DNA from 2 places in the Vibrio sp. GJ43-1 genome. Region 1 is predicted to be linked to the other one. Evidence: riboswitches for the same ligand, from Rfam matches in the RefSeq annotation. Region 1 holds a riboswitch; the other holds the start of a gene.

The links. Region 1 has a riboswitch for thiamine pyrophosphate ahead of thiC (phosphomethylpyrimidine synthase ThiC). Riboswitches for the same ligand answer to the same signal wherever they lie in the genome.
Region 2: another riboswitch for thiamine pyrophosphate. It lies ahead of thiD (bifunctional hydroxymethylpyrimidine kinase/phosphomethylpyrimidine kinase); the one in region 1 lies ahead of thiC (phosphomethylpyrimidine synthase ThiC).

What each region holds. Positions count from the first base shown of each region.
Region 1 is NZ_CM147884.1:234,127-242,022, forward strand. It holds rRNA gene AC0L66_RS01220 (23S ribosomal RNA) at 1-2,700, shown strand, start outside; rRNA gene rrf (5S ribosomal RNA) at 2,794-2,909, shown strand; tRNA gene AC0L66_RS01230 (tRNA-Asp) at 2,968-3,045, shown strand; gene crcB (fluoride efflux transporter CrcB) at 3,525-3,908, shown strand; TPP riboswitch at 3,963-4,063, shown strand; gene thiC (phosphomethylpyrimidine synthase ThiC) at 4,186-6,105, shown strand; gene AC0L66_RS01245 (thiamine phosphate synthase) at 6,182-7,351, shown strand; gene AC0L66_RS01250 (HesA/MoeB/ThiF family protein) at 7,342-7,896, shown strand, end outside.
Region 2 is NZ_CM147884.1:871,487-879,382, reverse strand. It holds gene AC0L66_RS04165 (ATP-binding protein) at 1-885, opposite strand, end outside; gene AC0L66_RS04160 (phosphate/phosphite/phosphonate ABC transporter substrate-binding protein) at 896-1,705, opposite strand; partial or broken gene AC0L66_RS04155 (glycosyl hydrolase family 18 protein) at 1,948-4,476, opposite strand; TPP riboswitch at 4,801-4,900, shown strand; gene thiD (bifunctional hydroxymethylpyrimidine kinase/phosphomethylpyrimidine kinase) at 4,964-5,782, shown strand; gene AC0L66_RS04145 (ABC transporter ATP-binding protein) at 5,797-6,549, shown strand; partial or broken gene AC0L66_RS04140 (ABC transporter permease) at 6,635-7,359, shown strand; gene AC0L66_RS04135 (ABC transporter substrate-binding protein) at 7,378-7,896, shown strand, end outside.

The DNA of each region.
Region 1 (7,896 bases):
GAAACATCTAAGTACCCCGAGGAAGAGAAATCAACCGAGATTCCGAAAGTAGCGGCGAGCGAAATTGGACTAGCCCTTAAGCTTTTAATGATGCAGGTGAAGGCTCTGGAAAGTGCCGCAGTAAAGGGTGATAGCCCCGTAACCGACACATCATAATCAGTGAAAACGAGTAAGGCGGGACACGTGATATCCTGTTTGAATATGGGGGGACCATCCTCCAAGGCTAAATACTACTGACTGACCGATAGTGAACCAGTACCGTGAGGGAAAGGCGAAAAGAACCCCTGTGAGGGGAGTGAAATAGAACCTGAAACCGTGTACGTACAAGCAGTAGGAGCCCACTTGTTGGGTGACTGCGTACCTTTTGTATAATGGGTCAGCGACTTATATTCAGTGGCAAGGTTAACCGTTTAGGGGAGCCGTAGGGAAACCGAGTCTTAACTGGGCGTTCAGTCTCTGGATATAGACCCGAAACCAGGTGATCTAGCCATGGGCAGGTTGAAGGTTGAGTAACATCAACTGGAGGACCGAACCGACTAATGTTGAAAAATTAGCGGATGACTTGTGGCTAGGGGTGAAAGGCCAATCAAACCTGGAGATAGCTGGTTCTCCCCGAAAGCTATTTAGGTAGCGCCTCGGACGAATACTACTGGGGGTAGAGCACTGTTAAGGCTAGGGGGTCATCCCGACTTACCAACCCTTTGCAAACTCCGAATACCAGTAAGTAATATCCGGGAGACACACGGCGGGTGCTAACGTCCGTCGTGGAGAGGGAAACAACCCAGACCGCCAGCTAAGGTCCCAAAGTATAGCTAAGTGGGAAACGATGTGGGAAGGCTTAGACAGCTAGGATGTTGGCTTAGAAGCAGCCATCATTTAAAGAAAGCGTAATAGCTCACTAGTCGAGTCGGCCTGCGCGGAAGATGTAACGGGGCTAAGCTATACACCGAAGCTGCGGCAATATGATTTATCATATTGGGTAGGGGAGCGTTCTGTAAGCCGTTGAAGGTGAACTGTAAGGTTTGCTGGAGGTATCAGAAGTGCGAATGCTGACATGAGTAACGATAAAGGGGGTGAAAAACCTCCTCGCCGGAAGACCAAGGGTTCCTGTCCAACGTTAATCGGGGCAGGGTAAGTCGACCCCTAAGGCGAGGCCGAAAGGCGTAGTCGATGGGAAACGGGTTAATATTCCCGTACTTCTTATAATTGCGATGGGGGGACGGAGAAGGCTAGGTGGGCCTGGCGATGGTTGTCCAGGTTCAAGTACGTAGGCGGGTGGTTTAGGTAAATCCGGACCACTATTAACGCTGAGATACGATGTCGAGCTACTACGGTAGTGAAGTCATTGATGCCATGCTTCCAGGAAAAGCCTCTAAGCTTCAGATTATAAGAAATCGTACCCCAAACCGACACAGGTGGTCGGGTAGAGAATACCAAGGCGCTTGAGAGAACTCGGGTGAAGGAACTAGGCAAAATGGTACCGTAACTTCGGGAGAAGGTACGCTCTTGGCGGTGAAGTCCCTTGCGGATGGAGCTACTAGGAGTCGCAGATACCAGGTGGCTGCAACTGTTTATTAAAAACACAGCACTGTGCAAAATCGTAAGATGACGTATACGGTGTGACGCCTGCCCGGTGCCGGAAGGTTAATTGATGGGGTTAGACTTAGGTCGAAGCTCTTGATCGAAGCCCCGGTAAACGGCGGCCGTAACTATAACGGTCCTAAGGTAGCGAAATTCCTTGTCGGGTAAGTTCCGACCTGCACGAATGGCGTAATGATGGCCACGCTGTCTCCACCCGAGACTCAGTGAAATTGAAATCGCTGTGAAGATGCAGTGTACCCGCGGCTAGACGGAAAGACCCCGTGAACCTTTACTACAGCTTGGCACTGAACATTGACCCTACATGTGTAGGATAGGTGGGAGCCTTTGAAGCATGCACGCTAGTGTGTGTGGAGGCAATCTTGAAATACCACCCTTGTATGCTTGATGTTCTAACGTTGGTCCCTAATCGGGATTGCGGACAGTGCCTGGTGGGTAGTTTGACTGGGGCGGTCTCCTCCCAAAGAGTAACGGAGGAGCACGAAGGTGGGCTAAACACGGTTGGACATCGTGTGGTTAGTGCAATGGCATAAGCCCGCTTGACTGCGAGAATGACAATTCGAGCAGGTACGAAAGTAGGTCATAGTGATCCGGTGGTTCTGAATGGAAGGGCCATCGCTCAACGGATAAAAGGTACTCCGGGGATAACAGGCTGATACCGCCCAAGAGTTCATATCGACGGCGGTGTTTGGCACCTCGATGTCGGCTCATCACATCCTGGGGCTGAAGTCGGTCCCAAGGGTATGGCTGTTCGCCATTTAAAGTGGTACGCGAGCTGGGTTTAGAACGTCGTGAGACAGTTCGGTCCCTATCTGCCGTGGGCGTTGGAAGATTGAAGGGGGCTGCTCCTAGTACGAGAGGACCGGAGTGGACGAACCTCTGGTGTTCGGGTTGTCATGCCAATGGCATTGCCCGGTAGCTAAGTTCGGAATCGATAACCGCTGAAAGCATCTAAGCGGGAAGCGAGCCCTGAGATGAGTCTTCCCTGGCACTTTAAGTGTCCTAAAGGGTTGTTCAAGACTAGAACGTTGATAGGCAGGGTGTGTAAGTGCTGCGAGGCATTGAGCTAACCTGTACTAATTGCCCGTGAGGCTTAACCATACAACACCCAAAGGGTTTTGATGGACTCAAAGCAAGAACAGATTGAATGTGTATTAATAACTTTTATTAAGCTTTCCGAATTTTAAGAATTTGCTTGGCGACCATAGCGTTGCAGACCCACCTGATCCCATGCCGAACTCAGAAGTGAAATGCAGTAGCGCCGATGGTAGTGTGGGGTTTCCCCATGTGAGAGTAGGACATCGCCAGGCTTTGAACAGACATCTATTTGAAGCACAACTTAGGTAAGACTTTAGATAGAGCCACTGCGGAGTGGTAGTTCAGTTGGTTAGAATACTCGACCTGTCACGCCGGGGGTCGCGGGTTCGAGTCCCGTCCACTCCGCCATTTATACTAAGCCCTAGTCGAAAGACTGGGGCTTTTTTACGTCCAGAATAAATTATCAATGATGAATTTAGCTGCTAACTTTTTGCATTCACCGAATCGACAAGTGCGAATCCTGTCTTTTCCTATCCCTTACCTATATTAAAGCCAAAGAATAGTTTTATCGAAAGACGAGGTTTCTTGCGTCTGCAGTAGTTTACAGTGTTGGTACAGTCGATACTAAGGAATGGAGTCGGGTTAGCATCATCCAATCTATCGACATGGGGAGACTGCGTTTGACAGTCTTTTGCTAGCGCTGTTAATACAGGCTTAGCGATCTATTCTAAATACCACTAGAAGTGACGCATGTAACGTTTTAAATCTGTGAGATTTTGTCACTGGAGATATACTTATTATAACGACTAATTTCCAATACTAGTGTCGTAATCAGACTTCCTTCGTATATTATTACGGTATTGATTAAATTTATTGGTTAGCGAGTTATGGGACAATTTGCAATTTTGGGTTATATCGCATTAGGAGGGGCCTTTGGGGCTTGCTCCAGATATCTTATTTCCGAACTTTGTGTCGTACTTTTAGGGAGAGGGTTCCCATATGGGACACTGACGGTCAATGTCGTGGGATCCTTTATTATGGGATTACTGATTGCTGCATTTGAAGCAGAGCTAGTGGTCACAGAACCCTGGCGTCAAATCATTGGATTGGGATTCTTAGGTGCATTAACCACATTTTCTACATTCTCCATGGATAATGTCTTGCTTATGCAGCAAGGCGCCTTTTTCAAAATGGGTCTGAATGTACTGTTGAATGTGTTTTTGAGCATCACGGCAGCATGGATCGGTTTCCAGTTATTGATGAAAACTTGAGCAAGCTAACATTTGCTTCATAGCGTTATCATTGAATTTCGTTTATGATTATCGCAATACTTGTCGGAGTGCCCCTTTGGGCTGAGACCGTTTATTCGGGATCCGTTGAACCTGATCAGGCTAATACCTGCGAAGGGAACAGGAGAAAAGAATGGAATTTCCCTCTTTATCATATAGTGCATGCTGACTTTCTGCTCGCACTATTGCTGTTGATACCTCTTGTGTTCACATATCCGTCAAGCATTTATCTTTCTTATACGATAATAAAGGAAATGCTATGTCGACTCGTAAACAAACCAGGCTGGAAGCTAAACAATTTATCGACACCCTGTCGGTAACACCTTATCCGAACTCTGAAAAAACGTATATCCAGGGCTCCCGTGTAGATATACAAGTTCCAATGCGAACTATTCACCTCGCCGATAGTCTTGTTGGTGGCTCAAAATCCAACCCTGTCTTTGAAAAAAACGAATCTATTAACGTCTATGACACCTCAGGCGTATATACGGACCCCAACCACAGTATTGATCTTTACTCTGGTCTACCAAAGCTCAGAGAGCACTGGATAGATGAAAGAAGTGATACTGAAGTCCTTTCTGGTGTTACATCTAACTTTGCTCAGGAACGCTTGAATGACGAAACACTCGATGATCTTCGCTATGGACAATTACCTCGTATACGCCGAGCAAAGGATGGAGAGTGCGTCACTCAATTGCATTATGCCCGCAGAGGCATTGTAACTCCTGAAATGGAGTACATTGCTATTAGAGAAAATATGGGGCGACAAAAGATGGCTGATGAGATGTTAACTCAACAACATCCAGGGCAAAGTTTTGGCGCAAATCTACCAAAAGAAATTACCCCAGAATTTGTCCGAAAAGAGGTTGCTGAAGGTCGAGCAATTATTCCATCAAATATAAACCATCCAGAATCTGAACCAATGATCATTGGCCGCAATTTTTTGGTTAAAGTGAATGCCAACATTGGCAATTCATCGGTGTCATCGTCGATAGAAGAAGAGGTTGAAAAGCTCGTTTGGAGTACCCGCTGGGGTGGCGATACCGTTATGGATTTGTCGACCGGGCGTAATATTCATGAGACCCGTGAATGGATTCTGCGCAATAGCCCAGTTCCAATTGGTACCGTTCCTATGTATCAAGCGTTAGAAAAGGTGAATGGTATTGCTGAGGACCTAACATGGGAAGTGATGAGAGACACGTTAATAGAGCAGGCTGAACAAGGTGTTGATTACTTTACGATTCATGCCGGGTTACTCCTTCGTTATGTTCCTATGACAGCAAAGCGTGTCACGGGTATCGTCTCGCGAGGTGGGTCTATTATTGCCAAGTGGTGTTTAGCACACCATACAGAAAGTTTCCTTTATACCAACTTTAAGGAGATCTGTGAGATTTGTGCTAAGTATGATGTTGCGCTGTCATTGGGGGACGGGTTAAGACCAGGTTCTATCGCTGACGCTAACGACGAGGCTCAGTTTTCTGAATTACGGACATTGGGAGAGTTGACTAAAGTTGCTTGGGCTTATGACGTTCAGGTCATCATTGAAGGTCCCGGTCATGTACCTATGCACATGATAAAAGAGAACATGGAAGAGCAACTAGAGCACTGTCACGAAGCTCCATTCTATACATTAGGCCCTTTAACTACCGACATAGCACCTGGATATGACCATATTACTTCTGGTATTGGTGCTGCGATGATCGGTTGGTATGGCTGTGCCATGCTGTGTTATGTCACACCTAAAGAGCACTTAGGTCTACCCAATAAGGAAGATGTTAAGACAGGGCTTATTACCTATAAGCTTGCGGCTCATGCCGCGGATCTTGCTAAAGGTCATCCTGGCGCACAAATTCGAGATAATGCCTTGTCGAAAGCTCGTTTTGAATTTCGTTGGGAAGATCAGTTTAACCTCGCACTTGACCCTGATACTGCACGTCAATACCACGATGAAACCTTGCCTCAAGAATCAGGTAAAGTCGCTCATTTCTGTTCGATGTGTGGACCGAAGTTTTGTTCAATGAAGATTTCACAGGAAGTGAGGGAGTACGCCAAGGGTCTAGAAACTCAAGGTGATATAAGCATCAAATTAATTGAAGATCCTCTAGAAGGGATGCGACAGAAATCAGAAGAGTTTCTCGCTTCTGGCGCTGAACTCTATCACCCGGCTGTGACTGAATAAAATACTATAGGAGTATTCTTTGAAAATACTATTGTAGGCCAATAGCCTCGATATTGGCATCCATTTAACGTCGATTTTGTCCGTTGCGAAACAGGCTGGTTTTGATACCTCAGCGATTTCGATGGGCACAAGTACAACGTTGCAAGTAGAGCTTGTAGGGGTACAGCGTACAACGGTTTTAGCGACTGATTTACTTACGTCTGAGTTTTCCAATGACGTTGATTATGCGCTGCTCTATCAACATCAGAAGACTAAAGCTGAACTAGCCTGCGAGAATGATTTCGCTACCAATACTCAAATCTATTTAAATGTAATAGATGAACAACAATCGATGGATGTATGGTCGTGCAATAGTGAGTCTAGCCGAGCGTTAAAGAGTGCTTCGGAAATTGAAGAGACAAGTTACCATTTATCATGGTTCATTGTTTCATTAGTGCTTGATTTCCCCATTGAGGATGCATTGGTCTTGGCTCGTGCTGGGTGTGTTTCACGTGAAACATGGCCTTGTCTGAGCCAGCACTTTCCGACACCTGTGATAGAAGACGAGTTACTTAACATACAAGTGGGTTGGGCTGTGAAGGCGAGTACAACGTCTTTTTCTGTAATGACAAAGGCTAGTCTTGGTCTCTATCCAGTTGTGGACAGCGTTGAATGGATCAAAACGTTACTTCAGTTAGGTATTAAAACGATACAGTTAAGAATCAAAAATCCTGATGATGAGTACTTAGAATCTAAGGTCAAACAGGCCATTGAGCTAGGCAATCAATATAACGCGCAGGTGTTTATTAATGATTACTGGCAACTAGCGCTTAAGTACCAGGCCTACGGTGTGCATCTTGGTCAAGAGGACATAGAAACCGCAGACCTTAGAAAGATTGCCAACGCAGGTATTCGACTTGGACTCTCTACCCACGGTTACTATGAGCTATTAAGAATTATCCAAATTAATCCTAGCTATATCGCACTAGGCCATATTTTCCCAACAACGACTAAAGATATGCCATCGCGTCCACAAGGACTGGTTCGTTTAGCGTTGTATCAGAAGCTCATTGACACCATTAAATATGGCGATTCAGTGGGGTATCCAACCGTGGCCATCGGTGGTATCGATCTAGAGACTGCTCAACCAGTATGGAGTTGTGGAGTGTCGAGTTTAGCCGTGGTAAGGGCAATAACTCAAGCTGGCGACATACCAACCGTGATAAATCAATTTTCCGGCGTAATGAGGGATCGTCAGTGGTGCTAGATAACCAGTTTCAACGTTATGTTCGACAGATCAGCGTGCCAGAGATCGCTGAGCGAGGACAAGAACGATTATTATCTAGCCACGTATTGGTGATTGGGTGCGGTGGGTTGGGGACCGCTGCCTCACTATATCTGGCTGGTGCTGGCATTGGGCGACTTGTGATTGCGGATCAAGATATTGTTGAACTCTCTAACTTGCCTCGCCAAATTGCATACCGACAGGACGATGTTGGTGCCTCAAAGGTTACCGCATTAAGACAGCAGCTATTGGCACGAAATGATGATGTTTCAATAAGAACGGTAAAGACTTTCCTTAGCGGAGCTCAATTAAAGCTTGAGGTGTCTTTGGCTGATATTGTCATCGACTGCAGTGATAACTTGCCAACTCGCCATGCTATCAACCAAGCATGTTATGAGACAAAAACGAATCTTGTCTCTGGTGCAGCAATTGGTTGGAATGGCCAGCTAACCGTATTCGGCTTTGCTAGCCAACCTTCAGCACCGTGCTATCGGTGTCTTTATCCTTTTGATGATTTATCCGCACCA
Region 2 (7,896 bases), 640 kb from region 1:
ATTTTGTTCGATTTTTGAAAAGTCCAAGATATCATTGAGGATGGACATCAAGTGCTCACCGGAATCATTGATAACTTTGCAGTTTTTCTTTGACTCTCCTGTAAGCTCGGACTCCATATACTTAGACATACCAAGAATACCGTTTAGCGGAGTGCGTATTTCATGGCTGATTAATGCCAAAAAATCATCTTTGGCTTGATTTGCCGCTAACGCTTGATCTTGAGATCGTTGTAGCTCTTCATACTGCTTATGCATTGCAGTGGACATACTATTAAAGGCATCAATCACTTGTCCTATTTCATCTTGGTTATGATGCTCAACTCTATGACCAGGCCCCTTGCGCTCAATCTCTCGATTCGCGCGGGTAATTTTGTGAAGATCTTTTGTCAGTGTCCAACCAAAAAGCCACGAGGCAACGGCAACAAACACAATTTCTATGACGGCAATTCCGCCCAGATATATACCAGAGCTTCTTACAACCTCTGTGATTCGTCGTCCATCAAACATTAACTCAAGACGGCCAATATAATTACTTTCAAAATCAATATCGAGCGTTCTAAAGTAGTAATCCTGAGGCTGATGTGAGTGTGTACTCAACACCTCTCCAACAGCGACCACTTCCGTATTTCCAATGTACATTTTGACATAAACCACATCGGGGTCGACCAATACATCGCGGGCAATACTTGTTAATCTAGCAATATCGTACGTCAGTAACGCATCAATAGAGCTTTGCTTAAGTAACGACAGAGTCCCAGCCATTTTATTCTGGAACAATTCAGCATTCGATTCGGCCAAAAAGCTCATGGCATAGAAAACCAAAACCATGAGGAAAATCGCTTCAATTATAGCGACTCCAACAATCATTTTGGTTCGAAATTTCATCTCTAATTAATCACTTTGTACTGAGATCAACATTCAGGGCCAACTCTCGAACATCATCCCAATCAGAATCTTGAGCGGCCACGAAGCCTTGGATCTTAAGTGGATCTAACAATTCGGGGGTCGTCTGTTCAAGCTTAATTAACGCCTGCTGTAATTTCTCTTTTAACGCCTTAGGCATCGTTGCATTCACCGCAATGGCGTGAGGGGTGTAACCTTTACTCTCCCACAAAATTCTTAGTTGCTCGGTCACCTGAGGATCCATGGCTTTAAATGTTCGTCTCACCCCGCCCCCCGCAGGAAATAGCCCTTTCGCGACATTCAAATAAACAGAATCATGGGAACGAACATACACAGGTGTGATGTCGATATCATTTTGACTAAAATAACCACGGCTCAAAACACTGGCAGCAAAAGCGGCCGGAGCAGGAAACGCCAGTTTATTTCCAGCCAACTCATCCATGGATTGAATCCCACTGTCTTTACGAACGACAACAATACCTTTGATCAATTTATTTTTGGCTTTTGCTATCGCGTCATAGCCGTCATCCCTACTAAAGACCGTATAGTGATACGGGTTCATGTATGAAATATCATATGCACCTTTGGCAAGTTGATCTTCAAACTCAGGAATAGAGGGCTTTGTAGCAAATTGAATCGTCGTCCCTGTTTCTTCCGATAAGTAATTCATCAAAGGAATCCATTGTGATGCTAATTTACTTGCCGACTGCTGAGGAACAATACCAAAAATCAAAGTATCTTTAGCATAGCTATAACTAGAAACAAGCATGGCGAAGCAAGTTGCAATAATTGATAATTTCATTGGTTATCATCTCTATTCGTTCATTATAAAAATACTAGATGCTATTGACCAATAGGCAATTTTCTATTTGATTTAACGCGCTACCCCTTCCTATCACAGCCCCTATTTGACGTAGTATTAAACCTCTTAAGCTGCTACTAAGAACTAAATACTACTCATAATTAAACACTACTGATAAAAAGAAAGGAGACCAAATCGGTCTCCTATAGCATTATCATTTACTAAACATGATCAACGCATCATTATTGACAAAGCCCTAGAGATGTCCAAACACCCCATTCACCTGACTTTTCAGGGTCGTCACCTTGCGTCCACCATTTCGCTTGGTAATTCTGTCCGTTGTAGACCACTTGATCGCCACCGTTATACACCGCACCAGAGTCCCATGTATTTGGACAAGCAGTACCACCGCCATTATCCGCTATCACCTTAACGACATGAGTGGCTGTGGATGTCAATGATCCATCACTCACACTAAGTGTGAATTGATAGTTAGTATCAACGGCTACACTGGGAGCGGTAAAGCTTAGAGTGCTATCTTGACTCGTGATGTTAAGATCTGCCTAGCTTGCCAAGAATACGTTAAAGGGTCGTTGTCAGCATCACTTGAACCCGATGCATCCAATACAACCTGATCATTCACAGCGGCAGTAGTCGGCCCTGATATTTGAGCGATAGGCGCCGTATTTAGTGGTGGCGAATTTTTAGGCGTTACGGTCACCGTCACGGTATCAGAATTAACAGCGCCTTCGTTATCCGTTACCGTTAATGTAAACCCATAACTCGTCACCTGCGTGACTTCAGGAACATCAAAATTGAGTGTCGCGCTATTTTCACCTAGCTAAGACTAGCGGGCTACCCGACGTCTGAACCCAAGCATAACTGGTAATACTCCCATCGCTGTCGGTTGAGTTTGCACCACTAAGCGAAACCGATACGCAAGCCCCTCAACTTGTTGATCAACACCTAAGCATTCGCAACAGGTGCGCGATTACTTGGTGTTCCACCAGCTAACCCTTCATGCATAGCATTAAGAATATCGCCATTATCAGCATCTATCTCCCAGGAAAATAAACCTGCGAGACCTAGACTGCGAACATATGCGCCTTTGGCTTTCACGGAGCGATCATCATCAAACGTGATCAACTCTCCCGTCGTTTGGTTCCAAACATAGGCCGCTTCCGCCTGTGCATCATACCCGTACTCATAGCCATTAATTCCAGTATTGTTTGCGCCTAACATGAAAGACTTAATACCTTTATAATCAATCACGCCAGCTTCCCAAACACCTTGTGCAGTAGTCCCGGTCAGCTTTCCTGTTGCTGTTCCGGTCATCGGGTCCGAAGGATCGGTAAGCGTATCTGGCGTCACCCCTTCCCAACCACGACCATACATTGCAGCTCCCAGCACTAGCTTACTGGCTGGCACACCTTGTGCTAACAGCAACTGAATACCATTGTCAGCGGTATAAGCAGGGCCTTTATAGGGCACACCTTCGGGATCCACTCCGCTGCCATCACATTGTCCTGCTGTCATAAAGTTACCGCAATAAAGAGCAGCTTGATGACCAGGAACATTGTTCCAACCACCGTAAAAGTCGTACGTCATAGCGAAGATATAATCCATATACGGAATCGCATCAGCGTAATTCACGTCTTCAATTTTATCGTGACCAACACCAATGGCCGACGTCAGCTCATAAACACGTCCATATTCCACTTCAAGCTCATCCAGCATGGCTCTGAGCTCTCTCATGAGTGCCACATAGGCAGGGCCATCCTTAAGTGGATCGCCTAAATCAGCCGCGGCGCCATCACCACCGGGGTATTCCCAGTCGATATCAACACCATCATAAAACTTCCACGTTTTCAAAAAGCGTTTTACCGACGCGACAAACGTATCTCGATTCACTTTATCGTCGAAGCTGTAGAAGGGATCAGAAAGTGTCCAGCCACCAATTGAAGGAATAATTTTTAGCTCTGGATTGCGCTGTTTGAGCGCCATCATCATCGCGTAGTTACCTTTGATCGGAGTGTTGTAATCGTGTCCCGCTTGACCAAAGCTTTTCTGATAAGCCGCCCATGGGTCATGAATGACAACTTCATAATCAGGCACACCACTACAAGCGGTTTTCAGAGCGTTAAAGCTACTCCCCCTACCGATTTTACGGACTCGTTGGGACCACAAATCGGAATAAAGCCATATAAGATATGGGTTAAATTATCAGCAGGAATATTGTCAACGGTATAACCTCGACCATAAATTCCCCACTCAACAAAGTACGTACCAACTACGGTACTCGGGTCAGTATTAAATGATTGGTTATTAGGATCGATGTTCATGGTAAGTGGCGCTAAATGCGATCCGTCCGTATCTGCCACCACTAATTCCATCTCAGCACTTTTACTACAACCGCTAGCATCACATGCTTCTATTGCCATTTGATATCGGCCACCTTGGGCATAAGGGAAAGTGGCCGTCGTTTGACTGCCTGTTATAGGGCCTGTGGCAACATTCACACCATCAAAGTACACATTGTAGGTATCACCCGTCGTGCCACTCCACTGATTAAAGGTGATCTTAATCTCAGCAAGCTCGTTATATTGCACCATCTGGTTGTAACCAGACGTGGTCTCCATTGCTAACTGAATCTTAGAAAACTGAAGGTTATTTGACCCCCAGAGATCGATAGAAGGTGTCGCTGGCGCAGCCCAAGAAGCACTGCTTACGGCAAGCGCTAAGGCTGAAGCGCCTAATACGATACTATTCATTATTGTCTTCTCTATTCCCTGAAAAAATAAAATCTGCCCAAAAGTTGGCCTTCTCGGCATCGAGGTTAGTATTGGAAATAGAGATAATTTTATGATTAAAAATTAAGCAACTCTCGAGTGATAGCTCATAAAAAAGCAACTTGCAGCACGTTTTTTCATCCGCAACTTTATCCTCTGCACAAAAAATAACCAGTCATAGCCAATTAAAAACAACCCTGTTTTTAAATCGAGTCTTTTCCAATAACTACGCCAACATGTTGATCCATGCTTGAGAGTGAGGCTTTATTACTGGAAAAAAATACTCGCTTGTATAACAATGTCCTTTCTCATTAGTCGGGGAGCATTACTGCTGAGATCACCATAGGTGAGACCCGTTGAACCTGATTCAGTTAACACTGACGTAGGGAACTGATCGACATTGCTCACCATGCAGTTAATCTGCAACTGTGGCCGTGCGCTCGCTCCTACGTTGGCGAGGAGCACTATAATGGCAAACCCTTCGAACACGACCCCTATTGTTCTGACTATCGCTGGCTCTGACTCAGGAGGTGGTGCAGGTATTCAAGCAGACATTAAATCCATTTCCGCCACTGGTGGCTACGCCTGTTCAGTCATTACCGCGCTGACCGCGCAAAACACACAAGGTGTCTCAGGCATCTTGGGTATCGCCCCTTCATTTGTTGAAGCGCAGCTAGACGCCGTTTTTTCTGATCTTAATGTCATGGCAGTCAAAATTGGCATGCTCGCAGACGCCGATATCATTCGATCCGTCGCCAATAAAATTAAGCAATATCAACCGCCTTATGTTGTGCTGGATCCAGTGATGGTCGCAACAAGTGGTGATCTCCTGCTTGAGTCCAGCGCCATTGATGCGTTGAAAACAGAGCTACTTCCACTGGCAACCATCATCACACCAAACCTGCCAGAAGGCGCGGCTTTGCTAAATTGCGAGATACCGCAAACCGAGGCCGACATGCTCGAGATGATTGAAGCACTTAGAAACCTTAATACTGCAACGATATTGCTCAAAGGCGGACACTTAGAGTCAGAAGCCACTAGCACCGATTTATTCATCACTCGTACCGAGGTATCTCGCTTTGAAACCACACGTATCCACACAAAGAACACGCATGGGACAGGCTGTACACTAAGCTCTGCCATTGCGTCGTTCCTTGCACAAGGTCAAGACCTTCCTGATGCTGTGCAATCCGCCAAACACTACATCACCCAAGCGATATCCCATGCCGATGAACTTTCCATTGGTCACGGTCACGGTCCTGTTCACCATTTCTTTGCGCTTAATTAATACCGATGCCCGCCATGATAGACATTAAATTGAGTCAGGCTTCTCTTACCTACGTCGGAGACGAGCAACCGATTTTCTCAAACCTAAACGTGCATTTTAAATCCGGCACTTGCACCGCCATCTTAGGTCCAAGTGGTTGTGGTAAGAGTACATTGCTTCGCTATGTGGCTGGATTACTAAAAGACAACGTCCATTTTAGCGGACAACTCACATCGTCACCGGAAATCGAGATAGAGCAGTCAATCGCGTATATGGCGCAGCAAGATCTATTGATGCCGTGGCTCAATGTCATCGATAACGTCTGCTTTGCCTCTAAGCTACGTGGCGAAAAAGTCACGTATGCCATCACTGAGCAAGCACTAAATTTACTCGATAAGGTGGGCCTAAAAAATAAAGCCTACCAACCCGTCAGCGAGTTATCTGGAGGACAGAAGCAACGCATCGCGCTCGCTCGGACACTGATGCAAGACAAACCCGTCGTTTTAATGGACGAACCTTTTTCAGCACTAGATGCCGTTACCCGGCACAAGCTACAAAACTTAGCGGCCTCCCTTCTCGCTGAGAAAACGATCCTATTAATCACCCATGATCCACAAGAAGCATTAAGGCTTGGTCATCAAATTGTGGTGATGAACGGCACGCCTGCAACATTGCATCCCATCGTCCCCCCACCCAATGCTGTACCTAGAGACATTGATGCTCAGTTTGCCTCTATCCAACAGCAAATTTTGAAACTATTGGAGGTAGACGATGACACTGCTCAATAAATTGACCGCCTCTTCTCAATTTAATGCTGAGACGACTGGCAATCGGTCATCATTCGTTAAATCAGCGCCAGTTGATTCGTTAACTCGCATCTTCATAAGTGCCTTAGTGATCTTGGCTATCTGGAAAGCGATTGTCGTGTTATTCAATATGCCGAGCTTTATTCTTCCGTCACCAGAAGATGTCGCCTCCAAGCTAATCAGTCGACACGATATTTTGCTAAAACATACTTGGGTCACGGCAAAAGAAATTCTACTTGGTCTATTGCTAGGGCTGAGTATGGGATTGTTCTTTGCGTTGCAAATGCTGTTTTTTAAACCCATCAAGCGCTGGCTTTTACCGATTCTAATTGCCAGCCAAGCTATCCCTGTTTTTGCGCTCGCACCTATATTAATGCTTTGGTTAGGCTATGGCATTGCATCAAAAGTGGTGATGGCGGCACTCATTATTTTTTTCCCGTCACAACATGTTGTTACGACGGACTGCGTTCGACCCCAACAGGCTATCTGGACCTGTCACAAACCATGGGAGCGAGTCGCTGGCAACAGCTATGGCGAGTTCGCCTACCCGCTTCTCTCCCTGTCTTAGCTTCTGGTATTCGTGTCGCGGTAGTTATCGCTCCAATTGGCGCGGTGGCTGGTGAATGGGTGGGGTCCAGTGAAGGGTTGGGTTACCTCATGCTACAGACCAATGCTCGAATGCTCATCGATGAAATGTTTGCAGCACTCTTTATTCTAGCGGCCTTATCGGTGTCTTTGTATTTCATCACTGACACACTACTAAAGCGCTTTATCCCTTGGGACAACAAATAATAATCAAAAGGAAGATTCATGATATCTACGTTTAAAAAAGGCTCTGCAGCTCTGCTTGCTATGGCGATAGCTTTACCATCACAAGCCACTGAAAAAGAGCTGACTTTGATGCTCGACTGGTTCGTTAACCCAAATCACGGACCGATTGTGATCGCGAATGAAAAAGGCTACTTCAAGGAACAAGGGCTAAAGGTCAATATCCAAGAGCCCGCCGACCCTAGCACACCAGCAAAGCTTGTTGCTGCCAATAAAGTCGATATTGCCGTCTCTTACCAGACCAGTCTTACCATTGATGTTGCGGCAGGCCTGCCGTTAATCCGCAGTGCCACACTCATCGCGACACCGTTAAATACCATGATGGTCATTGATAATGGCAAAATTAACACCCTTGCAGATCTAAAAGGTAAAAAGATCGGCATTGCGATTGCTGGCAATGAAGAAGCGACCATCGGTACCATGTTGCAATCACAAGGCGTTGATTTCAAAGACGTGAAAATCATTAACGTCGGCTGGGCACTATCCTCATCTCTAGCATCA